Regions from separate parts of the Hoeflea sp. genome, predicted to be linked through region 1. Evidence: predicted binding sites of a transcription regulator. Region 1 holds the regulator's gene; each other region holds the start of a gene.
What was found. Region 1 encodes PhoB, which activates phosphate uptake and scavenging genes when phosphate is short. Its sites were predicted from a motif close to TGTCATNNANCTGTCAT; they were not measured.

Region 1 (9,807 bases):
GCTGGCGATCGTCAAGCACATACTGACACGCCACCGGGCGCGCCTTGTTGTCCATTCGACGGTCGGCAAGGGGTCGGACTTTCGTGTGAAATTCGGTGTGCCTCCGCGTTAGATATCTTGGGTAACTTTAGAAAAATAAATTGAAAATCAAATACTTAAATCGTCATAAACTTGTAACGCTCTTGTCATAAAACCGCGTTGGACAGGTTGGTAAGAGTCACCTGTTAGTAGAAATTATGGGCTGCTTTACCGCAAGGAGCTTCAAGCAGGCCTCTCGATTGGGGAAAATCCTATGAAAACGCTTAAACTGACCGCTGCCGCACTGGTGGCTTCGGCAGCATTCGCCGGCACCGCCGTGGCACGCGACCAGATCAAGATCGTCGGATCGTCGACGGTCTTCCCGTACACGCAGGCCGTGTCTGAGGAATATTCCAACAAGACCGGTAATTCGGCTCCCGTTGTGGAGTCGACCGGTACCGGTGGTGGCTTCAAGGTGTTCTGCGGCGGCATCGGCCCGGACCATCCCGATGTCACGGGTGCTTCGCGCGCTATCAAGGACTCCGAGAAGAAGCTTTGCGCCGATGCAGGCGTGACCGACATCACCGAAGCACTGATCGGTTATGACGGTCTGTCGATCGCCGTATCGCGCGGCAACGAAGCCGACTGGGACCTGTCCGAAGAGCAGATCTTCAGGGCGCTTGCCGCCGAACTTCCGGACGGCAATGGCGGCTTCATCGCCAACCCGAACCAGAAATGGTCGGATATCGACGCCTCGCTTCCCGATGCACCGATCGTCGCCTTCGGTCCTCCCCCGACCTCCGGCACGCGCGACGCCTTCGTCGAACTGGCCATGCATGACGGTTGCAACGCGCTTCCGGGCATGAAGGAACTGGAAGATGCGGACGAAGACACTTGGGAAGAAAAGTGCTCGCGCATGCGCCAGGACGGCCCGTTCATCGAAGCCGGTGAAAACGACAACCTGATCGTTCAGCGCCTCGAGGCCGACCCGAACGCCATCGGCATCTTCGGTTACTCGTTCCTGTACGAAAATGCCGACAAGCTGAAGGGTGTGAAGATCAACGGTGTCGCACCGGACTTCGCGACCATCGCCGACGGTTCCTATCCGGTTTCGCGGCCGCTGTACTTCTACGTCAAGAACGCGCACCGCGAAGTGATCCCCGGCATGAAGGACTTCATCGTCGAGTACATGTCGGAAGAGGCTCTCGGTCCGGACGGATATCTGGCCGAGCGCGGCCTGACGCCGCTTGACGACGCAGCCCGGGCGAAGATGCAGGACAATGTCCTGAACGCCTCGAAGCTTGCAATGTAAATAGACTTGAACCTGCCCCGGCATTTCGCCGGGGCGGTTTTTCGGGGGATGTGATGGTCGGATATCTGTTTCTGTTTCTGCTCGTCGCGGCGGTAATCGCCTATTATATAGCGTCAAGGCGGGCCGTGACCGTCGCCGGCAGCGATGTGCGCGGTCTGCATTCAAGGCCGATCTATCATGGATTGAACGCCCTCGTTTATACCGCCATTCCGGCCTTCATCTTTGTGCTTCTGTGGCTTCTTCTTGAAGGTTCGGTCGTCGACGGCCTTTTGATGAGTGCCTATCCGGGCGCCGACGCCATGACAGGCGCCGAACGCGACCTGCTCATCAGCGAAATCAGGCAGGTTGCCGCCGGAAACATCTTCCGCGAGCCGACGCCTCAGATCACTGCGGCGGTTGAGAACCTCAAATCCCTCAATTCGACCGCCAATCTGCTGCTGGCGGCGGCCGTTGTGATTATCGCGCTGGCCGGCGCCGGTTTCGCCATCATGTCCGTGTCCAAGCGCTTCCTCGCACGTCACAGTTTCGAGCGTTCGGTCACCGTCTTCATGGTTTTCGCCTCGACCGTGGCGATTCTGACGACGGTCGGGATCGTCGCCTCGCTCGTCTATGAGGCAATGCAGTTTTTCAATCGCGTGCCGGTCACCGAATTTCTGTTCGGCCTGCGGTGGGAGCCGCAGATACCGCTGCGCGAGGACCAGGTCGCCGGACAGGGCGCGTTCGGCGCGATCCCCGTCTTCCTCGGCACCATCCTGGTTGCGGCGCTGGCGATGCTTGTTGCGGTACCGGTGGGCATCCTCTCGGCCATCTATCTGACCGAATATGCCTCGCCGCGGTTCCGTGCATTCGTCAAGCCGATGCTGGAAGTGCTCGCCGGCATCCCCACCGTCGTCTACGGGTTCTTCGCGGTGCTGACCGTCGCTCCGGCGCTCAGGCAGTTCGGCCTCAGCATCGGTCTCGATGTCGCGCCCAACAGCGCGATCGCGGCCGGCGGCGTCATGGGCATCATGCTCATCCCGTTCATATCGTCTCTGTCGGACGATGCGTTCGCCGCGGTTCCGCAGTCGATTCGTGACGGTTCGCTGGCGATCGGAGCGACCACTGGTGAAACCGTCAGCAAGGTGTTGCTTCCGGCGGCCCTGCCGGGGATCGTCGGCGGCGTGCTTCTCGCGCTCAGCCGCGCCATCGGCGAGACGATGATCGTCGTCATGGCCGCCGGACTGATTGCAAAGATGACGCTCAACCCGCTCGACTCGGTGACGACCGTCACGGTTCAGATCGTCACGCTTCTGATCGGCGATTCCGAGTTCGACAATCCGAAAACGCTTGCCGCCTTCGCGCTCGGTCTGATGCTCTTTATCATAACCCTGTTCCTCAACCTGATTGCGCTGCGCATCGTGCGTAAGTACCGGGAGAAGTACTGATGTCTGATGTCGCGGAAACACCGCTCGCCCGCCCCGCCTGGAAGTCGCCGGAAATGGCGGCGCGCCGCCGCAAGCGTTATGCCGCCGACCGCAGGCTGCAGCGCTATGGTATCGCCGCGATTTCATTCGCCATCGGCTTTCTGGCCCTTCTGATTTCCACGCTTCTTTACACGGGCGCGTCGGCCTTCGTGCAGACCAAGGCTGAGATCACGGTCGACCTCACGAATGCCGAGCTTGATCCGGACGACCTGATGAATGGGCCCTGGCGCAACATCGTCCGCTCATCCCTGCTTGCGCTCGATCCCACTGAGATTCCGCGCGCGCAGCGGCGTGCCTATTTCGGCATGTTCACCTCCTCGGCGCCGTTCCTGGTCCGCAACCATGTGATCGACAATCCCGATCTGATCGGCAAGACCTTCACGTTCAATGTGCCGTTTGCCGATCCGCTGGATCAGTTTGCCAAGGGCCAGATTTCCCGCGATGTCCTCGAGGATCGCAGACGTGTCAGCGATCAGCAGATCGAGTGGTTCGACCAGCTCAAGGCAAAGGGTGTCGTCTCCAAACCGTTCAACGTCGCCCTGATCCTCAATGCCGATTCCCGCTTTCCGGAGCTTGCCGGTCTCGCCGGCGCGATTTCCGGCTCGTTCTGGGCCCTGCTGGTGTGTTTCCTGATCAGTTTCCCGATCGGCATCGCGGCGGCCGTCTATCTTGAGGAATTTGCGCCCAAGAACAGACTGACCGATCTCATCGAGATCAACATCAACAATCTGGCCGCGGTGCCTTCGGTCGTCTTCGGTCTGCTCGGCCTTGCCGTTTTCCTCGGCTGGTTCGGCCTGCCGCGCTCGGCGCCGCTGGTCGGTGGCATGGTCCTGTCGCTCATGACATTGCCGACCATGATCATCGTCACGCGGGCCGCATTGCGCTCGGTTCCCTCATCGATAAGGGAAGCAGCGCTCGGTGTCGGAGCGTCGCGGCACGAGGCGGTCTTTCATCACATGCTGCCGCTGTCGATGCCGACCATTCTCACCGGCACGATTATCGGGCTGGCGCAGGCGCTGGGCGAGACCGCGCCGCTGCTGCTTATCGGCATGAACGCCTTTATCACCAGTCATCCGGAAGGTGTGTTTTCCGCGTCGACCGCGCTTCCGACACAGATTTACATCTGGGCGGACAGCCCGGAACGCGGGTTCGTGTCGCGGACGTCCGCGGCCATTCTGGTGCTGCTCGGCTTCCTGATCCTGATGAACGGGCTGGCGGTATTCCTGAGAAACCGGTTCGAGCGCCGCTGGTGACGTCGCCGACCGGGACGGTCGTCCGGTTTGCAGGTTGCAAGGGGACGTCCGGCGGTGCATGAAGTCAAAGGTATGGGGTATTGAAGGATGAATATGATGTCGGAAGCAGCAGTTGAAGAGGCGGTCGGCGCAAAAACCGAAACGCAACCGCCGATAAAGATGCAGGGCCGCATGGTGAGCGTCTTTTACAGCGGCTCGCAGGCGCTCTACGACGTCGACCTCGATATCCGGCAATATCAGGTGACGGCGCTCATCGGTCCGTCCGGTTGCGGCAAGTCCACTTTCCTGCGCTGCCTCAACCGCATGAACGACACGATCGACGGGTGCGACGTGAAAGGAAGCATCACGCTCGACGGCGCCGACATCTACGATGCATCCGTCGACGTTGTCGAATTGCGGGCGAGTGTCGGAATGGTGTTCCAGAAGCCCAACCCCTTTCCGAAGTCGATCTACGAGAACATCGCCTACGGCCCGCGCATCCATGGTCTGGCCAGAAGCAAGACGGAATTTGATGAAATTGTCGAGACCAGCCTGCGCAGGGCAGGCCTGTTCGATGAAGTCAAGGACCGGCTCCATGAGCCCGGCACCGGCCTTTCGGGCGGTCAGCAGCAGCGCCTGTGCATCGCCCGCGCCATCGCCGTCAGCCCTGAGGTGATCCTGATGGACGAGCCCTGTTCGGCGCTCGATCCGATCGCCACCGCCAAGGTCGAGGAACTGATCGATGAACTGCGCCAGAACTTCACGATCGTCATCGTGACCCACTCCATGCAGCAGGCCGCGCGGGTCTCGCAGCGCACCGCCATGTTCCATCTCGGCAGTCTGGTCGAGGAAGGCGATACGGACAAGATGTTCACCAACCCGGACGATCAGCGCACCCAGGACTACATCACCGGCCGCTTCGGCTGATCTTGCGCGGACAGGAAAGATCATGAGCGAACAGAACTCCAACAGCCAGCTTGCCGCGCATACGGTTACGTCCTACGACGAGGATCTGCAGTTCCTGGCGCGGCGCATTGCCGAAATGGGCGGGATTGCCGAGCGCATGCTCGAAGAATCCGTCGCCGCGCTGGTCAATGGCGACGCGGGGCTGTCCCAGAAGGTGATCTCCGACGATCTGCTCCTCGACGACGCCGAGCGTCAGATCGGCGAGAAGGCCGTGCTGGTCATCGCCAAGCGCCAGCCCATGGCCGCCGATCTGCGCGATATTATCGGCTCGATCCGCATCGCCGCCGATCTCGAGCGCGTCGGAGACATGGCCAAGAACATTGCCAAGCGGGTGCTTGCCGTCCACGGCATGGCGCAGCCCAAGAAGCTGGTGCGCGGTCTCGATCACCTGGCCGAGCTGGCGCTGACGCAGCTCAAGGAAGTGCTGGACGCCTATTCGTCCCGCTCTCCGGAGCTTGCCAATTCCATCCGCGAACGCGACGAGGAAATCGACGCGATCTACACCTCCCTGTTCCGCGAACTGCTCACCTATATGATGGAAGACCCGCGCAACATCACCGCGTGTACCCATCTGCTGTTCTGCGCCAAGAACATCGAGCGTATCGGCGATCATGCCACCAACATCGCCGAGACCGTATACTATATCAGCACCGGCTCCCAGCTTTCGCCCGACAGGCCGAAAGACGACGAAACGGCGAGCGTGGGCGCCGACGAGTGACGGGCGGGCGGGCCGCGATCGGCGCGCCGCCGGAGAATGAACATGGGTATAGCACCGCAAATCACTGTTGTTGAAGACGAGGAGGCGCTGAGCGTTCTCCTGCGTTACAATCTCGAGGCCGAGGGTTACGAGGTCGATACCGTTCTGCGCGGCGACGAGGCCGAGATCAAGCTGCAGGAACGCGTTCCCGATCTGTTGATCCTCGACTGGATGTTGCCGGGGCTCTCGGGCATAGAACTGTGCCGCCGGCTGCGCATCCGCCCCGAGACCGAGCGCCTGCCGATCATTCTTCTGACCGCGCGCGGCGAGGAAAGCGAACGGGTGAGGGGCCTTTCCACCGGCGCCGACGACTATGTCGTCAAGCCGTTCTCGACACCGGAACTCATGGCCCGCGTACGCGCGCTCCTGCGCCGGGTCAAGCCGGAGACGATTTCGACCGTGCTCAAGGCCGGCGATATCGAGCTCGACCGCGAGACCCATCGCGTCTACCGCCGCGGCCGCGAGATCAAGCTCGGCCCGACGGAATTCCGGCTGCTGGAATTCTTCATGACCTCGCCGACACGGGTCTTTTCCCGCTCCCAGCTTCTCGACGGCGTCTGGGGTCACGATATCTATGTGGACGAACGCACCGTCGACGTCCATGTCGGCCGCCTGCGCAAGGCCCTCAACCTCTCCAACATGCGCGACGTGATCCGCACGGTGAGGGGTGCCGGCTATTCGCTGGAGACGTGAGCGGACTTGCTCTAACCTCATCTCGCTCTATTGCGTCAAATCCTGTGCGATCATGAGTGCATTGCCGTCCGGGTCGTAGAAGGTCGCGGTGCTGACCATGCCTTCAATCGTATCCGTCGGGCCGTCAAACTTGACCCCCTCGGCCTCCAGCGCGCTCCGCGCGGCAACGATGTCGGCGACGCCGAAAACCGGAACGGCATTGCCGGGGGCCGGCTCCGTCTGCTCGCCCATTCCCAGCGTCACGCCCTCGGTCATGGTCTTGACCTCGCTCCATCCGGCCTCGTCGATGTGATGCAGGAGCTCGAAGCCGAGCATGTCGCCATACCATTTCGCGCTTGCGTGCCGGTCGCTGACCGACAGCGCAAAGGTGATCCTATCGTTCAGTGTAACAACAGCCATCGCGATTTCCCTTTGGACTAAATTTATATATACTATACTTTATGGACATAGACAAACTTGTCAACATTACGTCCCGTTCATGGTCCATGGCCATCCTGAAGGCGATGCATAACGGTGTTCCGGGCCGGCAGGCGCCGCTCCTCGTCGCCTCCGGCGCGAGCCGGACGGCATTCGCCAAGAGCCTGGCGCATCTTGTCGAACTCGGGCTGCTGGAGCGCAACGCCGGACATGGTCACCCCTTAAGGCCCGAATACCGCTTGACCGGGGAGGGAATAAGGTTCGCAAAAATGGCCGCCGCGATTGCCGACGCTCTGCCGGATAAATCCGGGCAGCCCCTGCTTCGCCGCGCCTGGACCATTCCTGTCCTTGCCGTCAGCCGCCGGCCCAGCCGTTTTGTCGATATCAAGAGCGCCCTGTCGCCCATAACCGATCGCGCACTCTCCCAGTCGCTGCAAAGGCTGGAGGCGTGGCAATGGCTGAGCCGCGAGATCGACATCACCTCACACCCGCCGCGGCCGATCTACCAGGCGGCCAATGAGGGGTTCCGCATAAGCAACGTCGTCGGCGGCATGCTCTGATCGCTACGGCTTCCGAGATGCGCGCCCGATCGCGGTCTTTTCAGAACGGCATATTGCGGATTTTGTAAGCCTCATATTGAAAAGGACTGGATGGGGAAAATGCTGGGGCTGCAGCGGCCGCACCCGCCAAGCCGGATGCGGCCGGAATCCGGTCTGCAATCACTTCATCTGAAGCTGCATGCGAAGCGTGTCGGCGAGTTCCGAGATCGTCGCATCCACCTCTGCGCCTTCCGTGACCTCGACCAGCGCGGCGGCGATCAGGTCGGTCACGGCCACACCTTCCGCACCGGGATAGGCATACCAGGGGCCGGCATGGGCGGCGACCTGGGCATGCGCGGTCCTGGCGTTGGTGTTCGCCGCGTAATAGGCGCCGAGATACGCCTCGTCATCGAGCACGATCTTGTTTGCCGGCGCATAGCCGGTGTTCTCGACGATGATCTTCTGGCCTTCCGGGCCCGTGACGAAGGAGATGTATTCCCATGCCGCCTTCTGCTTCTCGACGTCCGGGGTCAACATGACGATGGCCGAGCCGCCGGTCGGGAAATAGACATTGTCCTCGGCAACGACCGGCGTGCCGAGCACGGTGACGTCGAACTTTCCGTCCGCGCCCTCTTCGAAGCGGGTCAGCAGCGAAGAGCTTTCAAAGAAGATGCCGAGCGTTCCGGCGGGAAACGCCTGGCGTGCATCGTTCTGCGACATGGATGACATGCCGGCTTCCTTGGCGAAGCGCTGGTAAAGGCCCGCCGCGGTCTTGCCGGCCTCGGCGTCGAACGTAATGTCGCTTTCGTCCTCGGTCATCGGACGTCCGCCATGCGAGCCCAGGAGCGACTGGAAGCGCCAGTCGTGGCGATGGATCCACACGCCCTCGATGGTGTCGCCAAGCGCATCGATCCTGGCAGCAAGTTCGATGATCCCGTCGAAGGTTTCCGGGAAATCGTCCATCGAGCCGCCGGCCTGTTCGACGAGATCCGGATTGACATACATGACCATGGTCGAGGCCGACGTGCCGAGCGCATGCTGGATGCCTTCGAACTGGCCAAGGGAGAGTAACGCCGGCGTATATCCGGCGGCCATCGGATCCCCGGGCAGAAAACCGTCGAGCGGTTGAGTGAGGCCGCGGTCTTCGAGGATACGCCAGCGGTTGAGGCCGACATAGGCGACATCCGGCGCGGTTCCGGCGACCGCCTCGCGCAGCAGCCTCTGCACGCCGTCTGCGTAGCCTTCGGCCGGACCGTCAATGGTGATCTTGATGTCCGGATTGGCCTGCATGAACGCGGTGGCGAGCGCGTCCTGGGTTTCGGCCCAGATGGTGGGGATGGCGTAATGGACCCGGATTTCGGTCTCGGCCATTGCCGAACTTGCGGCGAGGACGATACCGGCGGATAGAAGGAGATGCTTCATGATGTTCCTCTTCAGTGTCATGGAATGGAGGGGCGGGCGGCCCCGGTTGCTACGCGGGTACTTATTTCTTCAGTCCCGTGTTGGCGAGCCCCTGGGTGAAACGCTTCTGCGCCAGGAGAAAGCCCAGGATCAGCGGCAGGGTGATCAGCGTGGCGCCGGCCATCAGCGGGCCGACATCGTCGCCGCTTTCCTCGTCACGGAAGAAAAGGATGCCCCGGGGCGGCGTGGCGAGATGCGGATCGGTGGTTGCGATCAGCGGCCAGAAGAGGTCGTTCCAGTGGGCGGTCACGGAGAAGATCGAAAATGCCATCACCGTCGGCAGGCCAAGGGGAAAGGCGACGCGCCAGGCAATGCCCATCTCGCTCATCCCGTCGACGCGGGCGGCGTCGATCAGCTCTGCCGGAATTTGCGCGAAGGCCTGACGCAGGAGGAAAAGCCCGAACGCCGATGCTATGAACGGCAGGATCAGCGCGGTATAGCTGTTCAGGAGCTTCGCCCAGGCAAATCCCAGGAAGATCGGTATGGCGGTGACATGGAACGGCACCAGCAGCGCCGCCACGACCGCGCCGAAAAGCAGCGTTCGTCCGGCGAAGCGGCGATGGGCGAGGGCATAGGCGCACGGCACGGTGATCGCCAGTTGCAGCACCAGGATGCCGCCCGTCACGATCACGCCGTTGAGGAGGTAAAGCGGAATATCGGTCTCGGCGAGCGCCTTCCAGAAGTTCTGAAGCGTCGGCCGTGCCGGCAGCAGCGACACGTTCGTGGTGAAGATCTCCGCATGCGGTTTGAGGGCCACCGAGATCATCCAGACGAACGGCAGCAGAACCATCGCCGCGCCGAGCGAGATCAGGCCGAGGGAAAGGAGCGCCGCCGGTCTCATCGGTAATGCACCCGGCGTTCTATGAGGAGGATCTGAAACGCGGTCAGAAGCAGGAGCGCTGCAAAGAAGACCACGGTGATGGCGCTGGCATAACCGGCCTTGAAATAG
Region 2 (9,807 bases), on a different contig from region 1:
CAATGCCAACCCGACATGCTCATGACCGACACGCTCCGCGATATAATCGATGTGGCGGAATATCTGTTCCGGGCCGGCGACACCATCGGCATCGAGAAACGCCCCGACGCCATTGATCCCGACAATGCCACCCAATGAAGCGCACGCGCTTATCTGATCATCGCGCACATTGCGATAGTGCGGAAACAATCTGTGAGCGTTTGAATGAGAGAAGATGAAAGGCTGCTGACAAAACTCCATCGCCTGCATCGTGGTGCGATAGCCGGCGTGGCTGCCGTCGACAATGATGCCTTGGCGGTTGAATTCCCGGATGAGATCGCGGCCGTAAGACGTCAGCGCGTCGCCGGAATCGCTCGCGCACCCGCCGCCGGCGCTGTTCGCTTCGTTGTAGGCCAGCAAGGCGTGATCCAATCCCAGCGCGGCAAACCGGGCGACGTTGCCGAGGTCCCCTCCAAATGGATTGGTTCCCTGAAAATTGAAGCTGATGGCCAACTGGCCGGTGGCGACGGCCCCTTCAATGTCGGCAACGCAGGTGACAATTCTGAACTTGTTCGCGTTTGCTTCAACTGTGCGATGGATGGACCGGATGAATTCCGCGGCAAGGTCGCAATCGTGACAGGTGTCATTCGCGGCGGTGACCGAGACAAAGCGATAACCGGACGCGTGATACTGAAACAGGGTTTGAACGTCGTTAAGCCCACTGAACATGCCGGGCAACGTCATGTCCCAGATGCGCCTACAGTTCGCCACCTCCTAGCCTGGCCGTCGGCCGTCCCTGTTGTCAATGAGGTTGTCCATAGTCATAGCAGCCCGCCACCCGCATGCCCCAAGTCGGCCCGGCTATTTGGGGAACGCCACACCGGCGGCACATTGTCCGGACCATCGGTGTCGAGAACGACACATTGCCTTTGATTGACTTTGGGCCTTCGAGTGACTTTGGTCGTCTCAAGCCATCTGTGGTATTCGGAAGTGCGCATATGCCCAAGCGAAGCCGGTTGTCGATGCAGCAAACGTAGCTAAGAACTTATTCAAACAAAAATTCATAATACTTCTAACTTAATGCATGTATGGAATGATTGGAAACGTATCCACTTCAGCCGGAATCACATCCGCAGGCGGCGAAGTGATTTGCGTATTCCGCTGGAGCGTGTCCGGTTTAGATCGAACAGTGTGATGAGTGCGCCTGCGGCATGCCATAGCGCGTCGATGGTTCGCTCAGGTGAATCTCAAAGCCAGGAGACAGGCGGCGTTACAGGAGCGGAAACGGTCGAGACCTCGGGACGGTCATTGTTGGCGCCGACCAACGGCCGCCGTCTTGTTCGGCGGATAAAGCGTCAATGTGCCGTCGACGATAGGCTCGACCTCCTTCTGCGTGTGGAAGACTGCGATCATTGCGGTTCCGGCTTTTTTGAGGAGCGCAAGGCGGTTGATGAGTGCGGTGCGTGCTGGGGCGTCGAGCGAAGCGGTGGGCTCGTCGAGCAGCAGGAGCTTGTGCGGCTTGATCAGGGCCCTGGCGAGATTGACCTTCTGCTGCTCGCCGCCGGAGAACGCCGTCGGATAGGCGGCCCACAGGTCCTGCTTGAGGCCGAAGGCGTCGAGTGCCTCGCGGGCGCGATCGCGTGCCGCAGCGCGAGGCGCGCCCGTCTCCATCAGCGCCTCGGCGACGAAGTCTTCCGCCGACACGCGCGGCCGGGCCTGCAGGAACTGGGTGACGAAGCCGATCTCGGTGCGGCGCAGACGGGCTATGTCGATGTCGGCGGCGCGCAACAGGTCGATGGGGCCGTGCTGCGATCGATAGATGGCTTGGCCGGTTCCGGCCCGGTATGTACGGTAGAGCGTGCGCAACAGCGTCGACTTTCCGGCGCCGTTGCCGCCCTTGACCAGCAGGAACTGCCCGGCATGCAGATCGAACGTTACCTCCTCGAAGGCCGGCAGCCGCCGGCCGAGATGGTGCATGTCGAACGCCTTGCCGAGGTCGGAAACGGCAAGCAACGGTTCTGTCGTGTCCGGCCGGGAGGCGGGCCCGGTTACCTCGGTGGGCGGTTGCATCAGATCGACTGTCATAGCTTGGCCTGCACCAATTGCTGCGTGTAGGGATGTTGTGGATCGCTCAGCACCTGGTCGGCCAGTCCCTGCTCGACGATGCGGCCGGCCCGCATGACGGCCACCCGGTCGGCGAGCGTGCGGATGACGCCGAGATCGTGGCTCACCAGCACCATGGTGATAGCGCGCTCGCGCTGAAGCCGTTTCAAGGTGTCGAGCACCAGCGCCTGCACCGAGACGTCGAGCCCCGTCGTCGGCTCGTCGAGCAGAAGGAGCTCGGGTTCGAGCGCCAGCGCCTTGGCCAATTGTACCCGTTGCTGCATGCCGCCCGACAGCGTGACCGGCAGCGTATCCATGCGGTCGATCGGGAACTCAGAAGCCGACAAGGACGCCCTGGCGCGTGCACGCAAGGCTTCGAAGGAGCGCTCGCCCGCCACCAGCAGGCGCTCGGCCACATTGCCGCTGGAGGTGTGGCGCATGCGCAAGCCGCGGTGCGGGTTCTGATAGACAATGCCGATATGGGCCACTTTGAGCGCACGCCTGTCAAAACGGTCCAGATCGAACAGGTTCGTGCCGGCATGGCCGGCGACATCGAGCGTATAGCGGCCGCTGTCGGCCGGCTCTTCCAGGTTCAGGAGTCTTAGAAGCGTCGACTTGCCGGAGCCGCTCTCGCCGACGATCCCCATCACTTCGCCGGGCTGCACCGACAGGTTCACGTCGTCGAGCGCAACCAGATCGCCATAGCGCCTGGACAGACCCTCGGCGACGAGCAGCGGCGGGGTCACGACGAAGCGCGGCGGGTCGAGCACGACGGGCGGCGTCAGGATGCTCATGGCTTGAATACCCCGTCCTGATACCAGGTCGGCCCGATGATCGCGGACTTGGCGCCGGCTCCTTTGGCGAGCTTTTCAGCCAGCCCGCTGTCGGACAGTTCATAGAGCGTGCTGCCATCGGGCTGCGGGATCTCGTTCATATATTGGCCACTCGCACCGGTACGGACACACACGCGCCCTGCCATTTGCTCGACCTGGAAGGCAACATCGGAGAATTCCAGCGGACGCACCTCGGTATGCGGCGGGATGGCGTAAAGCCGCTTTTCCCGGCCCGCCGACAAAAGCGTCAGATGGTCCGCACGATGCAGTTTCGGCACGTCCCAGCGCGGGACCGGGCTCGGGCTCATCACATGCCGGCCGTTCACCAGCGCCGGATAGCTCGACCCTTGCGTGATGCGACCGTCCCGGACAAGTTGTTCGTAGAGCTTCAGCCAGATCAGCCCGTAGTCGGCATCGGCATGCATCGCGCGGGCCGTGGAGATATTCGGTTCAACGCCGCGCAAGGGCTCCGGGTCGGGCACCTGCAACACAAGCACTTGCCTGCGCCGCAGGCGCTCTTCTGGAATCCGGTGGCGCGACTGGATCAATGTCGCCTTCATCGCGTCCGTGGTTGTCGCGGCACCGCTGACACGCGAAACAAAGGCACGGATATTGGCGGCGTTGACGCCGTCATCCGCCCCCTGGTCGATCACCTTGACCAGCGAATGCGGCTGGACAAGCGTCAACGTGACTTGCAGGCCGCCGGTCCCCCAGCCCCGCGCAATGGGCATTTCGCGGCTCGCATAGGGAACCTGGCAGCCCGGCACAGCAATCGCCTTCAGAACCTTGCGCCGGAGCTCACGCTTGGCCGAACCGTCAAGAAATCCATAGGAGACACTCTTCCAGGGCCGGACGAGATCAGCGAGCGCGCCCATTCATTCCACCTCTTCGAGTTCGGAAGTTGTGCTGGCCTGATCCGAACCGTCATCACCTCCCGCGGCCTCCCGCCGAACGCCAAGCACCGCGTCAAGTGCGCTCAGAAACGTCACATAATGAGGCAGCTTGTAGTGCTGACACATACCGGCAGCATCGGCCGGTTCGGTGTGATACAGTACGAATTCCGGCGTGGCCGCCGGGTGCGATGCGTTTTGCCGCATAGCCAAATCGAGCGTACCACCAGCGATCACCTTGGTTTCATTCCAACCCAGTGTGGCGCTAAAACCCAGTGTCAGTGGCGTGGAAGCGGACGCGTCGCTCTGGCTGACGATCTCGGCCTGACTGACCCGAACGCGCCCTGCGCTGAATGTCCCGCCCCGCGGATGGTCGAGCACCAGTTCGGCCTCTCCGAGACGAAGCTCGTTGACGGTTGGATGGACGGCGCCATAACCGCGCATATTGGCATAGCCGAGCGCCATGGTGCCGCCGGTATCGGCACGCGCCAGCGATTGAAGCGTGTGGGCGCGCGAGGCCGGAAAGAGGAGCGGCTCGCGCGTCAGATCGGGGATCGAGCGACCAGTGGCGTGATCCGGTCCATCCGCTGTCTCAGCGATCAGTCCGGCTTTGCGCTGCCAGTCGGCAAGCGAGGGCAATTTCGCCGGCGAAGGGACCTCGGCCGGCACCACGGGTTCGCAGGCAAGGTCACCAGCCGTCAAGACTTCGGTGCGCAGGAGCCGGTGAGAGTAATCCAGGGACGGACCAAGGATTTGCCCCCCGGGAATATCCTTGAAGGCGGCTGATATCCGGCGAACCGTAAAAAAATCGCCCGGATCGACCGGTCGGGCATAGGCAATACGGGGCTGGGTCGTCCGGTAGGCGCGTAGCAGCAGGACAGCTTCGCTCAAATCGCCGCCGGACTGGACCAGAGCCAGCGCCGCCAGTTCGGGTGCGTAGAGCGAGGCCTCGCTCATGACCCGGTCTATCAGATAGGGCATCGACCGTTCGATCGAATTCACCTGATCGCGTGCGATACCGCCCAGGCGTTCCCGAAACAATCGTTCTGAGTTCGCAATGGCTGCTTCGCCACCGCGCGCGGCCCACGTCTTCACGGCAACACCTCCACGACGGTCGAGCGTGGCAGGCCCATGACATGGACGCCGTCGACGAAAAACACATCCCAGCCAAGCGGGTAGCGACATATGCGTGCTCGGATGTCCCAGAACGCCGCGGGAGGGCCGCCAAGCAGCACCTCGCATGTTCCATCGACGCCAGGGCCGGTAAGGCGCAGTTTCTCGCCGCTGCCGATATCGGCGCCCAAAACGATCGTCGCCGCGCGGTCGGGATAAAGCGGCTCGCCAGTCCGGGCCTCCACAACGATGTCCGGCAGGAATGCATCCGATCCCGGGATGAAGAGATAATCCGCTTCGCTTGCAACGGTCTGCGTTGCGCCGGTTCGCCGAAGTTGCCCCATCAAACGCGGATCGGGCGTGAAGATCGTGACCTCGATGTCGACGAGCGCTTCGGCAATGTCCTCAAGGCCCGGCCGCGGCAACTTGCGGACGCTGCCTGGTTCGGCCAGCGCCCACATGAGCGTCTCGAATGTCTGGTGAACGCGTTGCTCTTCCGGATGCTGTTCAACGGCAGGCATCATCAAAACGTCTCCATCTCGACGCGCGTCGCAGCAATCTTTCGGAGCATATCGTCTTCCTGCCGCCGCAGCCGCTCGGCTTGGTGTTCGACGAACTCGGCGATTCGATCGTCTGCAACACCGGACACCATGGCCAGGTCCAAGACGGCCATCGCCATAGCATGTTCAAGATCGCGTCCGACGCACGCGCCGTACCCCTCCGTATCGCGTTCAGGGAGCCGGATATGGGCTTCGGCCATCAGCACCTCGCCGAGATGGAAGATCGTGCCTTCGACCGTATCGCGACAAGGCAACATCGCCAGGCCTGTGCGACTCTTGAGCACCTCGATTGCTCCGAGGTCGCAGACAATGGCCTCGGCCAGCGCCTTCACCGCCTGTGTGTCGGCGCGCGCAAGAACGCTCAGCGCCCTGCAAAACGGCATAGCCGAATTCTCTTTTTCAGTTTTGGGAAGCAAATGCCGGCACCTTATTTTTTGCCCTTTTTCTTCGCCTTTTGCCGCTTCGCAACCGATAGCACTTCATCGGTATTGAGATAGAATTCATACCAATCCGAACGCATGGCCGAATCACTCAGTTTCAACGGCTTACCGTCATCGGTTACATCGACGTTCAGATTGGAAAAAACCGGAAGCGTCATCGGAATCTGCAGAAGGGATGCTTCTTTCTCCGTGGGCATGCGGGCACGAATCCGGGTCCAAAGCCGCCGATAGCTTACAATGCCGATGCGCTTGAGTGCTTTTGTGACGGAATTCTCACCGGAGAAAGCATCCAGAATTCCGGGCGCCCGGCTTACCGGATAATAGGCATAACCGGCGGTGACGGTCACTCCGTCGGCCTGACCGGTGGAGAAAATGCCGTAGACGGGCTCACCCGGCTTGATTTCAAGATGCTGCGCTACGTCATTCGGCGCCGGCATTTCGAAGGTCTCGAGCAGGTTGCGACTGGCCAGGCGATGGCTACGCAAGAGGTTTTGCGTCACACTCGGCTTCTCGCACAGCACATAGGATAGAGGTGCTTCTGTGACGAACGTGCCCTTGCCCCGCTCGACACGAACAAAGCCATCCTTGTGCATTTCGGTAATTGCGCGTCGTACGGTGTGTTTGTTCACGCCAAATCGAGCAGCGAGAGCGGGATCGCTCGGAAGCTGGGCTCCCGGCCCGAGCGCACCCGATCGGATGTCTTCCTCCAGCGCCTGGCGCACCTTGTGCCACCTTGTTGAACCGCTGCTTTCCATGATGTCATTTCCCCGTATTGCAGACAGGCCGCTTTCAGCGCTTGGCGGCGTGCATATAATCATGCGATGCTGTAAACCTATATCCCTAGGGAACATAGGTCAATATCGTTTTTTCCGGATGTCGGCATTTGATCGATACCGGCGGCATGACGTCACAAAAGTTTCACTCGCCACAGATATCTCCCTAGGGATATAGATAACATATGATGTGCGTCAACGGATACTCGCACCGGTCGAGCGTGCCGCCTGCGCACGGAGGGAGATGCCTGCAAATGAGGGGCTATAATGACTGATGCACCGGCCCCCGGGGTTTCGTTGCAGGCTGTTTCGAAGTCATTCGGCAAGACAGCCGTACTCAAGGACGTGACGATCGATATTCCCCCGGGTGCGTTCGTTACACTGCTTGGCCCGTCGGGATGTGGAAAGAGCACACTTTTGAGGGTCATCGCAGGACTCGAACTGCAAAGCGCGGGTTCGGTTCGTATTGGCGATCAGCCGGTCGATCAGTTCCGGGCGAAGCAGCGCGATGTCGCGATGGTGTTTCAGTCCTATGCGCTGTACCCGCATATGACCGTTCATCAGAACATCGCATTGCCGCTGCGTATGCGACGATTTACCCAGATGCAGCGCCTACCGCTCATCGGGCGTGTCATGCCCGGCCGTGCCGCGACACAACACGCTGTCGACCGCGACGTCCTTGCCACGGCGTCCGCCCTTGAGATCGATCATCTGCTCACCCGGAAGCCGGGGCAGCTTTCGGGCGGGCAGCGCCAGCGCGTAGCGGTGGCGCGGGCCATGGTTCGTCGTCCGAAAGTCTTTTTGATGGATGAGCCGCTGTCAAACCTCGACGCCAAGCTTCGAGTGCAGATGCGCGCCGAGATCAAGGCGCTGCATCGTCGATTGGGCATCACGTTCATCTACGTAACCCATGATCAGTCAGAAGCGATGACCATGTCTGATCAGGTGGCGGTTATGATGGATGGCAAACTGGTGCAAATCGCTCCACCCCAAGACATATATGCAAGGCCTGCAGACCTTCGTGTTGCGGCTTTCGTTGGATCGCCGACCATCAATTTGCTGGCAGGAACCGCCGCCAATGACGGGATTGCCCTGCCCGGTGGCCACCTGGCCGTCAACCACTCACTCGAAAACGGCGCGAAGGTCACGGTCGGTATCCGTCCAGAGGATTTGTCGGTCAAGCAAAGCGACGGTTCACAAGCGATCCGTGGCATCGTACGCGATATCGAGCATCTGGGTGCCGACATCTTCGCCCATGTGGACGTATCGGAAGCCGATCAACTGGTGACCGTTCGCCTGGATCCGGCACAGCACACGACGTTGGTCGAGGGCGACGCACTTTCTTTCGCACCGCGGCATTCAGGCCTGTTGCTCTTCGATTCCCACGGCAAACGGGTTGCGGGGGCAGACGATCCTGCAGCACGACAAAGGACAAATGGCATCATCAAGGGAGGCATCAACCCGGCGACGGATTTGTCGGACCTCGATCTGCCGGAAACACCAACCGGTCCTGCGGGATCCATATCCATGGGTGTCTAGAGCGAGATGACATTGTCCAGAATCGTTGCGCCATCAGCGACCGGACGGTTAAGCGCCGTCGGGGAGATCAGCCGACGTCGCTATTTTTTTGAAAACGCAACCAGCTATCTGTTGATCGGCCCGGCGGTTTTTCTGCTGTTGGCCCTGTTCATCGTGCCGACGCTCGGCGTTTTTGTCATTGCCGCGACCGATTGGCAATTCGGTGCGAGAACGCTCTCTTTCGTCGGCCTTGAAAATTTCGCTGAACTGTTCGGCGACGACACGTTCCGGACATCCTTTGTCAACACCGTCGTCTACGTCATCATCGTTGTTCCGGCAACCATCCTTTCGGGCCTTGGGATCGCGCTTGTGATCGAGAACGGAAGGAGCCTTCGTGCTTTCTACCGCGCCGTTCATTTCGTGCCGTATATGGCGACGCTCGCGGCCATGGCCGTTGCCTGGGAGGCGCTGCTTCATCCCACCATCGGCCTTGTCAACCAAGCGCTGGAACAGGTCGGCCTGCCCACCGCCAACTGGCTGCATGACAAGAACACCGTTGTTCCGGTGCTCGCCGTGATCGGCATCTGGCAAAATCTCGGCTTCGCCATGGTTTTGTTTTTGGCCGGGCTCAAGAGCATTCCCGCCGACTTGTACGATGCGGCACAGGTCGATGGCGCCGACGGTGCGCTCGACCGCCTTTTTACCGTCACTTTGCCCTTGCTTGGCCCGGTAACGATGTTCGTCGTGATCGTGACGGCCCTCAGGGCTTTCGAAGTTTTCGACACCGTTGCAGTGCTTACTCAGGGTGGACCGGGACAGGCAAGCGAGGTACTCCTGCATACGCTCTACACCGAGAGCTTCGTTTTCCTGCGCACCGGTTATGGCGCAGCGATAACGGTCGTCTTTCTTTGCCTCGTTGTGTCACTGACCTTGCTGCAGGCACGCGTCATGGACGGTCGGGTCCACTATTCATGACCGCCCGGAAAACCCACCCCGCTTACGCCATAGCGCGTCATCTTGTGCTGGTCCTCACCGGGGGCTTCATACTCGTTCCCTTCATCTGGATGATCAGCCTGTCGCTCAAGCCTCCCGGCGAGATCTTTCAGTCCACCTTTTCGATTTTTCCCGAGCAGTGGCACGCCGTCGAGAACTACCGACAGGCCCTGACGGATGCGCCGCTGCCCCGCTTTCTGCTCAATGGTATCATCATATGCGGGTCGATTCTGGTCTTGCAAATCCTGATCTGCGCACCGGCGGCGTACGCGCTGGCCAAATTGCGTTTCTTCGGCCGCAAGGCGATTTTCGCCCTGGTGCTCATCGGCCTGCTCATCCCGCATCAGGTGCTGGCGCTGCCGCTTTTCGTGCTTGCCTATCAGCTCGGCATTTTGAACACATATGCTGCCTTGATCTTTCCCTTCATCGTCTCGCCATTCGGCATTTTCCTGTTCCGGCAATTCTTCATGACGATCCCGGACGACGTGATTCATGCCGCCCGGCTTGACGGGCTGTCGGAACTGGCGATTGTCTGGCGCATCATGGTTCCCATGGCCTGGCCGGCGGTCGTCGCCTTCGGTATCTTTTCGGTCGTTTCCCATTGG
Region 3 (9,807 bases), on a different contig from region 1:
GACTTTGGGTTCCTCGTCGATCGACGCGAGCAGCCACTCATTCTGGAAATCGATCTTCATGTTCACTGAGTCAAATTCCTCGCTTCCGCCGATCTTGATCGCGCCGCGCAGGAAGCCATTGGTCGGCGTTCGTTCGACGTCGACGACCTTTCCGTGGAAAAGCAGCACTCCGTTCGTTTCTCCAAGAATAACGGGAACCGGATTATCGTTGTTTCGCTGGGCGTCGCGGACCGCCCGCCCAATGCGGATGGCCGCCGATATCGTCCGCGGAACGCCCCATTGCTTCACATTCCTGCCGTCGCAGGGGGGCAGGCAGATCGAGGCCGTCGATCCGAAAGCGGTGCAGACTTTGCGGCTGATATCTTCCAGCCATTTCCACGAGGTCGCATTTTGAATCACAACTTCCTGACCGCGCGGATCGACGCTCGCGAGCGGGTAGGGCTGCAGTCCGCCGGCGCACAGACCTGTCATCTGGAGCTCCGGATAGGCGCGTCCCATCCAATCGGCATCGATGACGGGGTATTGGAGCCTGGACGCCGCCATCAGCGGATAGAACGCGTTGCCGCCGCCGACTTCCAGCGACATCAGGAAACCGAAGTCACGGCCGAGATAATGCTCAAGCGCCCGCACCGACCGCGCTATGACCTGCGGGTCCTTCATCCGCTCCTGGCCGACGATCGGTGCACCCTGGCTGGCCACGGTTGCGACATGTGCGTCGTCATCGAGTTCGTCCGGGTCGATAAGCGTGACCTCGCATCCGGCCTCGTAGGCCTGACGCATGTTGAGAAGGCCGGGATAGGGGTTGCCGCCGCCGCCGGTGCCTAAAATCCAGGCTCCAACGGCCAGCGCCTCTATGTCTTCAATGTCAAGCTTCTTGGGCATGTGTCTCCAGTATTTGCTGTGGTCTTGTTTTCTTGGCTGCTTCGCGGGGCGCAAAACGGTCGGTTACGGACCATCCAGAACCGATCCGGGGAGGTTCGGCGGTTCGCGGTCCGCCTTTCCGCCCTGCTGCGGTTCGGAGGTCTGGAAGTGGAGCCGCACATGGCGGCCCGAAAACAGCGTCTCGTTGTATTCAATCGGCCTTGCGTCCGCGTCGACATCGATCTTCTGCGAAACCAGAACGGGATCGACGACGTCGATCTCAAGAAGCTGCGCTTCCATCTCCGAGGGCATGCGCGTCGAGACCCAGGTCGATCGGCGCACAAAGTCGGTAATGCCGTATTGCGCATAGACGTCGATCATGTCGGGATTGATCCTGCGCTTGCGCAGCATGTCCGGGAACCGTTTCGCCGGGTGAAACAGACGCCCCACCGATATCGGCACGCTGTCGGCAAACGATACGACCGTCATATGCCAGACGGGGTCCTTGACGGAGATATCCAGAAGGCGTGCGATCTCCGCCGTCGCGGCAATTTTCTCGCCTCCCAGGAACTTGTTGTGCGGCAGGAGACCCTGTTCCCGGACGTTCTTTGCGAACCGTGTGCGCTCGGTGATCGTATGCTGGAGCACTTCCTTGCGCACATAGGCGCCGCGCCCCTGCGACACGTCGATCATCCCCAGTTCGCGAAGCCGGGCCATCGCCTGCCGCACGGTGTGGCGGCTGACGTCGAAACGCGCCATCAGTTCATGTTCCGACGGGATCGGTGCGCCGGGTTCCATCCTGCCGGCGCCGATCTCGTCGCCGATGACCTGGGCTATGTGTCGCCACAATGGCAGTCCGGGCTGTCTTATTGTCACATCATTCATCATTTAAGTCGATCCGTTGTCATCGCCAATCCTTGCTTGCCGGGCTGTGGGCGGCAGTCAAACCGGATAGGGAATCTGAAATACGATTGTCATAATTCAAGCGTATAACACTTATCCGGTTGTCCGTACAAGATAATTGTGCGATAACTTGTCCGGACATCCAAATAAGTTGATAAAGGTGTTGTCGAGCAATGTCCCCTTCAAACCAGCCAGCCAACGTTCTTATGATTGTTGCGGACCAATGGCGCGGCGACTTCCTTCCAACGGGGCATGGCGGGACGCTCGATCTGCCGAACCTGGCGGCCCTGTGCCGCGAAGGAACGCGCTTCACGCGCCATTTCGCCAATGCAACGCCATGCGGTCCGGCGCGCATGTCTTTGCTGACCGGCCAGTACGCAATGAACCACCGCGTGGTGCAAAACGGCATCGGCCTGGACAGCGGGCGCACCAATCTGGGCGCCGAACTGCGCGCGCATGGACGCCTGGCCGGACTGGTCGGCTACACATCATGGCTACCCGATCCCCGGACCACGTCGCCGATGGACCCCCGCTACGCAATGTACGGCGCGGTCATGCCGGGGTGGACGCCGGTCCGGTCCTTCGAGGAACCCGAATTCGAAGCCTATTTCGGCTATCTGCAATCTGTCGGCTACGACCTGCCGGCCGATCCGTTCGATATCTGGTCGGGGACATATGGGGATGGCATCGTCCGGCCTTCGCCCATCGACAGGGCGCATTCGGACACGGCCTGGCTGACCGATGGCGCGCTGGAGCACATAAAGGGCCGAGGCGGCGAGCCCTGGGTGCTTCAACTGGCCTATTGGCGGCCGCATCCGCCGTTTTCGGCAAGCGCGCCCTATCACCGGTTCATCGCACCCGGCGATGTCGAGGCTCCGGTCAGAGCCGTGAGCGCCGACGAAGAGGCCGGCACGCATCCCTATCTGCGCCATGCGATCGGCAGTGTCGCGGCCGGCGAATATGTGCAGGGTTTTGCGGGTCCCGCGAGCGCCATCGACGTCGATACGGTTCGCGCCATTCGCGCCGTTTATTGCGGTCTGATCAAGGAGATCGACGACCAGATCGGACGTGTCATCGACCACCTCAAGGCAACCGGCCAGTGGGACAGGACACTGATCGTCTTCACCAGCGATCATGGCGAGCTGTTGGGCGACCACTATCTGTTCGGCAAGCAATCCTATTTCGATGCCGCATTCCATACGCCGCTGATCGTCCGCGATCCGCGCGCCCGGGCCGACCCGATGCGCGGCAAGGCGGTCGATGCCTTCACCGAGCATGTCGACCTCATGCCGACAATCCTTGATTGGTTCGGCCAGCCGGTCCCGCGCCAGTGCGACGGCGTCTCGGTTCTTGATCTGCTCGCCGGCCGGCCAGCCGATTGGCGCGACTGTGCGTTCATGGAGTTCGACTTCCGCGATCTGAAGCAGCAATCGCATACGGCGCTGGGGCTCGCACCCGACCAGTGCGGCGCGGCGATCATGCGCGGCGAGCGGTTCAAATATGTGCACTTCGCCGGGCTCGAACCGTTGCTGTTCGACCTGTCGGAAGACCCTTGCGAAACAATCAATCTGGCGGCCGAACCGGAGCACCAGCCAATCCTGTCGGAGTTGCGATCGCGCATGCTGGACTGGCGCCTGATCCATACCGACCGGACACTGACGGGTATTTCCGCCTCGCCACACGGTCTCGTTGGCTCGTTGAATCGCGAGCCCAATCCTTCATCCGATTAATCATAATGTCCAACAGGGAGGTAACGATCATGTTCAACTTGCTCAAAGGGGCGGCCCTGGCGGCTGCGGCTGTGCTCGCATCCGTGCTGCCAGGCACAGCCGAGGACGCGGACAGTCGTCCGGATATCGTCATCGCCGTGCAGCAGAACCCGCCGACGCTGGAGCCTGTCCTGTTCAGCCGCAATGTCTCCCTGCGCGTTCTCTACAACGTGTTCGATTTTCCCATCGATACGGATTTCAAGGCCAATTGGGAACTGAAGCCAGGGCTGGTTACCGCCTGGGAAAGGGTCGATGAAAAGACGCTGGATCTGACACTTCGTGAAGGTGTGATGTTCCATGACGGAACCGAGATGACCGCCGAAGACTTCGTCTTCAGCTTTGGGCCGGAGCGTATGTCGAACGAGGATTCGCCGGGCTATGCGATGACGCGGCCCTATATGGGAACGATCGGTTCGGTCGAGGCAGTGGACACCTACACCGTTCGGGTCACCACGAACGCGCCCGATCCCCTGCTTGAACGCCGCCTCGCGGGCTGGTCCGCGCAAATCGTTTCCAAGGCGGCCCATGAGGCGGCCGGAGACTGGGACACCTGGGCGCTCGCCCCGGTCGGAACGGGGCCGTACAAGGTCGCCGAATTCGCCACCGACGACTTCATCCTGCTGCAAGCGCACGATGACTACTGGGGCGGCAAACCTCCGTTCAAATCGATCCGGTTCCAGGTCGTGCCAGAGCTTTCGGCCCGTATTGCCGGGCTGAGGGCCGGTGATTTCGACATGATCACGGAGATCGCGCCCGACCAGGTGGATGCCATCGACAGCCAGGACGGTCTGCATGTCGTTGGCGGGTCCATCGTCAACCATCGCGTGATCAATATCGGCACCAGGACGGGCTGGCTCGCCGATCCGCGCGTGCGCAAGGCGATGGCTCTTTCCATCGACCGGCAATTGATCGTCGATACGCTTCTGGGCGGACTGGTCGACGTGCCGAACGGCTTTCAGTGGGAAGCCTATGGCGAAAGCTATGTCGCCGATTACCCTGGCGCTGTATTCGATCCGGACGCGGCCCGTGCGCTGCTTGAGGAGGCCGGCTACGACGGCAGTCCGATCACCTACCGCACGCAGGCCGGCTATTACACCGCCGAACTGCTGACCGCGCAGGCGATCGCCGACATGTGGCGTGAGGTGGGCCTCAATGTGGACCTCAAGGTCGTGGATGGCTGGGGCCAGATTTTCGAACAACCGCTCGATGCCGCCTTCAACGGTTCGATCAACATGAACTATCCGGACATGCTGGGCTCCTTGTGGCCGCTCTACGGGCCGACGGGGTTCATCCAGACCCGCGCCGAGGCATGGTCGAACGAGCGGTTCGAAGAGATCGGCCTTGCGCTGGAGACCGAGTTCGATCCGGAAAAGCGGATGGCCCTGCACAGGGAAACGCTAGACATCTTCCACGATATCGACCCGCCGTCGATCGTCCTGCATTCGCTCGGCATGTTCTACGGCAAGCGGGAGAGTCTTGATTGGGAACCCTATCCCTTGCCTTACATGGACCTTCGCGCTCGTAATGTTTCCATGAGCAACTAGGATGGCAAGCCGGGCCGCGGTCGTTGCAGCCGCGGTCCGGTCTATCCGTTCAAGAGCGTGTGCGAGGCGACATTGGCTGGTTCAGACCCCCTTCTTGAGGCGACGAACATATCGATCCGGCTCCGGCAACGGGTGTCGGATCGCTGGCTGGTCGACAGTGTCGGCTTTGAACTGAACAAGGGCGAGGTTCTCGGATTGGTCGGTGAGTCGGGAAGCGGCAAGACACTGAGCACCCTTGCGCTCCTGGGACTTGCCGGCGCGCGCCTGGACGTGATCGGCGAACTGCGGTTCGACGGTGAATGTTTCGACCTGTCGGCGCCGGACCGGCTCCGGCCGCTGAGGGGCGCCCGTATCGGCATGATTTTCCAGGACCCGCGCCTGTCGCTCAATCCGGTCCGAACCATTGCCGGCCATTTCAGGGAGCTCTGGCCGGGGCGCCACGGGTCCGGGCGGTCGGCACGGCAGCGCTCCGCAGATCTGCTGCATTCGGTCGGCATCTCCGACCCGGACCGGCGGCTGCGGCAATATCCGCATGAGCTTTCGGGCGGCATGTGCCAGAGGGTGATGATCGCGCTCGCGCTGGCGACCGAACCCACGCTGCTGATTGCCGACGAGCCGACAACGGCGCTCGATACGACCGTTCAGGCGCAGATTCTCGATCTGATCGACACATTGCGTCGCGAGCGCGGGCTGTCGGTCATCATGATCAGCCATGACCTCGCCGTCATCTCGGAGATCGCCGACCGGGTCGCCGTGATGCGGCATGGCCGAATGGTCGAGACCGGCTCGCAGACGGCGATCTTCAACAATGCGCAATCAGCCTATACGCGGTCCCTCGTCGGGTTTGCCAGCAAGTCCTCGCTCGGTCTGGAGGGCGCGTTGTGAACGAGATCGGAACCCTGCATGACGCCGAATTGACGTTGCCGGGCGCCGGGCCGGTGCTTGAGATCGAGCGCGCGAGCAAAACCTTCCGGTTCAAGCATGGCAGGTTTGGCCGAAGCACAAGGCTTGTCGCGGTGCGCGAGGCGTCCCTCAGGATCTTTCCCGGCCAGACGGTGGCGATCATCGGCGAAAGCGGGTGCGGGAAGTCGACCCTGGGCCGCCTGGCGACCGGCGAACTGCTGCCCGACGACGGCTCCGTCATGATTGCGGGCCGACCCGTTCAGGCCCTTGAAAGGGCGGAGAAAGCCCGGCTGGTGCAGCCCATTCCGCAGGATCCCAAGGCCGCGCTGGATCCCCGATGGACCATCGGGCGCAGCCTGGCGGAGCCTCTGCGCCTGCATCGCATCTGTTTGAACGGTGAGATCGCCGCGGCGGTCGAGGCCGCGTTGGCAAGGGTCGGATTGGGCAAGGAAATCGCCGCGCGTTTCCCGCGCGAGGTTTCCGGTGGTGAGGCACAGCGCGTTGTCATTGCACGCGCGCTTCTTCTTTCTCCCAAAGTGCTCGTTTGCGACGAAGCCGTGTCCGCGCTGGATGCGGCGGTTCAGTCCGAAATCATCGACCTGTTGCTGACGATCCAGAAGCGCGAGCAAACGGCTTTGGTTTTCATCAGCCACGATCTGAAGCTGGTCGGCAGGATCGCCGACCGGATCGAGATCATGTATCTGGGGGAGGTCGTTGAATCGCTTCCCGCCGGAGGATTGGGCAGGCCGGACCGGCACCCCTACACCAGCGCGCTGACGAGGGCGATGCCGCGCATCGGGCGCGGGCCGCGCGACCGAAAGCGCGCAACGCTGGCCGGCGAAGTGCCGAGCCCGATCGAACGGCCCGCCGGCTGCGTCTTCCACCCGCGCTGCTCTCACGCCGTGGAACGATGCCGCACAATCGTCCCGCCGTCCGTCGAGGTGGTGCCGGGCCATTGCATGAAGTGTCATCTGGCCGGCACGATCGCCCTGCAAACAGAACGCGGGGGCGTTGCGCCATGATCGGCTTCGTCGTCGGCAAGCTGTTTCGCGCCGTGATGGCGCTACTCATTCTGGTGACGTTGACCTTCGTCGTCCTGCGCTCCGCAGGCGATCCCGCGGACACGTTTCTTCCGCCCAACGCCACTCAACTGGAGGTCGACAACTTCCGTGCCGCCTGGGGCCTTGACCGGCCGCTTCCCGTCCAGCTCGGCGCCTATCTGGGCAACATCGCCAGGGGCGATCTCGGCCGCTCGTTTCAGGACGGCCGGCCCGTCACCGTCGTGATCGGCGAACGCATCCCCGCCACCCTGACGCTGCTCGGCCTGGCCTTTTTGATCATGATCGCGCTCGGCATACCGCTGGGCGTCCTTGCCGCGCTCAATCACGGCACGCTGATCGACCGGGCGATCATGGTGATCAGCGTGATCGGCTACAGTCTGCCGAACTTCTTTCTGGGCGTGCTTCTGATTCTGGTTTTCGCGGTCAATCTTCGCTGGCTGCCCAGCACCGGAAACAGCGGCGCCGCGGCCCTGATCATGCCGGTCATCACGATCGGCACCACGGGCTCGGCGATTATCACCCGCTTCGTGCGTGCGGCTGTTCTGGATGTGCTTGCCAAACCACACGTCCGCGCCGCCAGGGCAAGGGGGCTTCGCGCTCTGCCCGTCATCATCGGCCATGTCCTGCCCAACGCCGCCATTCCCACGGTCACGCTCATCGGCTTCCTCCTTGGCGGTCTCATCGCGGGTGGCGTGATCACCGAAACCGTGTTTGCCTGGCCCGGAATCGGCCGCTTGACGGTGACCGCCGCGGCAAACCGCGATCTGGCCGTTGTCCAGGGTATCGTTCTCCTGATCGGCGCAAGCATGGTCATCGCCAATCTCACCGTGGACCTGCTCTATGGCTGGCTGGATCCGCGCATCCGGATCGGCGGCAGGGAGCGCTGAATCATGTCTGAACTGTCGTCTCCGGATCATTCGACCACGCACTCCAGGCCGGAAGTGCGCATTCCGGCAATGGTGATGATTGCCTTTGTCTGGATCGGCCTGTTGCTGATTGTGGTGATCTTTGCCGACCTGCTGACGCCGCACGATGTGATGCGCAGCGACCTGAGAGCAAGATTGCAGCCGCCGCTCCTGTTCGGCGGAACGTGGGCGCACCCGCTTGGAACCGACGAACTGGGGCGGGATATGTTCAGTCGGCTCCTGATCTCGATCCGGGTCAGCATGCTGGTGGCCTTTGCGGGAACGGTCATCGGCGCCGTTCTGGGCACGCTGTTGGGGATGCTCGCGGCCGCGCGCGGCGGTTTCACCGACGACGTCATCATGATGCTGGTCGATGTGCAGGCAGCACTGCCCTTCATCATCCTGGCGCTTGCCGTCATCGCCTTCCTCGGCGGCGGCCTGACGCTGTTTGTCATCGTGGTCGGACTATACGGCTGGGAGCGCTATGCCCGGATCGCGCGCGGCCTGACGCTGGCGGCCCGCGAGGACGGCTACGCGGTGGCCACGGCCAATCTGGGCGCCGGCGCCGTGCGCATCTATCTCGTCCACATATTGCCGAACATCATCAGTGCCCTCGTCGTCGCCTTCACGGTCAATTTTCCCGAGACGATGCTGCTCGAGACCTCGCTGAGCTTCCTCGGGCTTGGCATTCAACCGCCCTCGACGAGCCTCGGCACCATGCTCGGCGACGGCCGCGATTATCTCACAACCGCATGGTGGATCGCTGTCGCGCCGGGGGTCGTCATCGCGCTCACGGGCATTGCCGTCAGCGTCATCGGCGACTGGCTGCGCGATCTGTTCGACCCAAGCGCCACAGGGGCTGTTGGCGGCCGGTAGCCGAGCCTGTTTCTGATGCCTGCAAGTACGGGCGGCAGCGTTGTTTGGCCAAATTGGAATGGGTAGTGTTGAAGGAAATTTGATCGGTGGCGATGGTGATTTCAATCGGCATCCGCCAGCCGGCGCTGTCATTTGGAGGAGGTCGGATGTTCGAGGCCGAGGCCAATTGGATCAAGCTCGACGATCATGCCGCTGCTTGGAAAAGGCCCTGCTGCTGACGACGGTTGCGAGCCCCTGCAACCAGTTTTTCTTAATAAAATCAATATATTGAAGCGAATTTGATGCCGGTTGGATTTGATATGAAATCCGATCCGGAATCATATCGGAATCAAATGGGCGGAAACCATGGCGTATTCTGGCGTGGAAGTCGTGGTTCCGGTGAACCTTTGATAAGGAAGGAAGGAACGCCCGAAGCGCAAGCGCAAGGCCATCAGAGACAAGACCGGCAGTCTATGGCCTTCATGGCGATTAAGTCTCAGCCTTTAGAAAATCGACAAATGCTCGAACCCTTGGGATGTTCTGGCGATGGGGAAGAACGAGTGCTGTGAGGGGTTTGGGGTCATTGTCATGGTTATCGGCGAACAACTCGATCAAACGGCCCTCCGACAAGGCCGCTTCGCCAAGGAAATCGCCAAGGCGGATGATGCCGGCCCCCTCTATTGCCAGGTGAAGCAAGACGTCCGCGCTGTCGGAAGAGACGGGACCACTTACCTTGATGTCCTTTCGCTGCCCATCTTCCAGCATTGGCCAGATGGCTTGTCTAGCAAAGCCAGTAAGCAAGAGGCAGGAGTGGCGACGAAGGTCATCGGGCGTTGTCGGCTGACCGTTGTCAACGAGATACTGGGGGCTGGCTGCGATGATCCTGCGAACGGTTCCAAGCCGAACCGCAACCAGATCGCTGTCGGTGAGTTCGCCAACCCTGATGGTAACGTCCATCTGCTCCCGGATCGGATCAATGCGGTTATCGGAAACCGACACTTCGACA

Region 2: a site for PhoB is predicted at 6,824-6,840, ahead of phnF (phosphonate metabolism transcriptional regulator PhnF). Genes of this name have one in related genera too.
Region 3: a site for PhoB is predicted at 1,823-1,839, ahead of phnF (phosphonate metabolism transcriptional regulator PhnF). Genes of this name have one in related genera too.

What each region holds. Positions count from the first base shown of each region.
Region 1 covers NZ_CFHWAF010000039.1:4,676-14,482, reverse strand. The annotation lists gene phoR (phosphate regulon sensor histidine kinase PhoR) at 1-112, shown strand, start outside; gene AC5E6N_RS09740 (PstS family phosphate ABC transporter substrate-binding protein) at 293-1,330, shown strand; gene pstC (phosphate ABC transporter permease subunit PstC) at 1,384-2,754, shown strand; gene pstA (phosphate ABC transporter permease PstA) at 2,754-4,046, shown strand; gene pstB (phosphate ABC transporter ATP-binding protein PstB) at 4,134-4,952, shown strand; gene phoU (phosphate signaling complex protein PhoU) at 4,975-5,709, shown strand; gene phoB (phosphate regulon transcriptional regulator PhoB) at 5,758-6,441, shown strand; gene AC5E6N_RS09710 (VOC family protein) at 6,469-6,840, opposite strand; gene AC5E6N_RS09705 (winged helix-turn-helix transcriptional regulator) at 6,882-7,418, shown strand; gene AC5E6N_RS09700 (extracellular solute-binding protein) at 7,578-8,819, opposite strand; gene AC5E6N_RS09695 (carbohydrate ABC transporter permease) at 8,881-9,699, opposite strand; gene AC5E6N_RS09690 (carbohydrate ABC transporter permease) at 9,696-9,807, opposite strand, start outside.
Region 2 covers NZ_CFHWAF010000027.1:7,609-17,415, forward strand. The annotation lists gene AC5E6N_RS07410 (dipeptidase) at 1-723, opposite strand, end outside; gene AC5E6N_RS07415 (phosphonate C-P lyase system protein PhnL) at 1,285-2,064, opposite strand; gene AC5E6N_RS07420 (ATP-binding cassette domain-containing protein) at 2,061-2,876, opposite strand; gene AC5E6N_RS07425 (alpha-D-ribose 1-methylphosphonate 5-phosphate C-P-lyase PhnJ) at 2,873-3,790, opposite strand; gene AC5E6N_RS07430 (carbon-phosphorus lyase complex subunit PhnI) at 3,791-4,900, opposite strand; gene phnH (phosphonate C-P lyase system protein PhnH) at 4,897-5,442, opposite strand; gene AC5E6N_RS07440 (phosphonate C-P lyase system protein PhnG) at 5,442-5,894, opposite strand; gene phnF (phosphonate metabolism transcriptional regulator PhnF) at 5,906-6,673, opposite strand; gene AC5E6N_RS07450 (ABC transporter ATP-binding protein) at 7,037-8,230, shown strand; gene AC5E6N_RS07455 (carbohydrate ABC transporter permease) at 8,237-9,184, shown strand; gene AC5E6N_RS07460 (carbohydrate ABC transporter permease) at 9,181-9,807, shown strand, end outside.
Region 3 covers NZ_CFHWAF010000033.1:8,210-18,016, forward strand. The annotation lists gene AC5E6N_RS08590 (S-methyl thiohydantoin desulfurase family protein) at 1-882, opposite strand, end outside; gene phnF (phosphonate metabolism transcriptional regulator PhnF) at 946-1,749, opposite strand; gene AC5E6N_RS08600 (alkaline phosphatase family protein) at 1,971-3,494, shown strand; gene AC5E6N_RS08605 (ABC transporter substrate-binding protein) at 3,524-5,077, shown strand; gene AC5E6N_RS08610 (ABC transporter ATP-binding protein) at 5,150-5,962, shown strand; gene AC5E6N_RS08615 (oligopeptide/dipeptide ABC transporter ATP-binding protein) at 5,959-7,002, shown strand; gene AC5E6N_RS08620 (ABC transporter permease) at 6,999-7,928, shown strand; gene AC5E6N_RS08625 (ABC transporter permease) at 7,932-8,822, shown strand; gene AC5E6N_RS08630 (hypothetical protein) at 8,909-9,040, shown strand; gene AC5E6N_RS08635 (LysR family transcriptional regulator) at 9,291-9,807, opposite strand, start outside.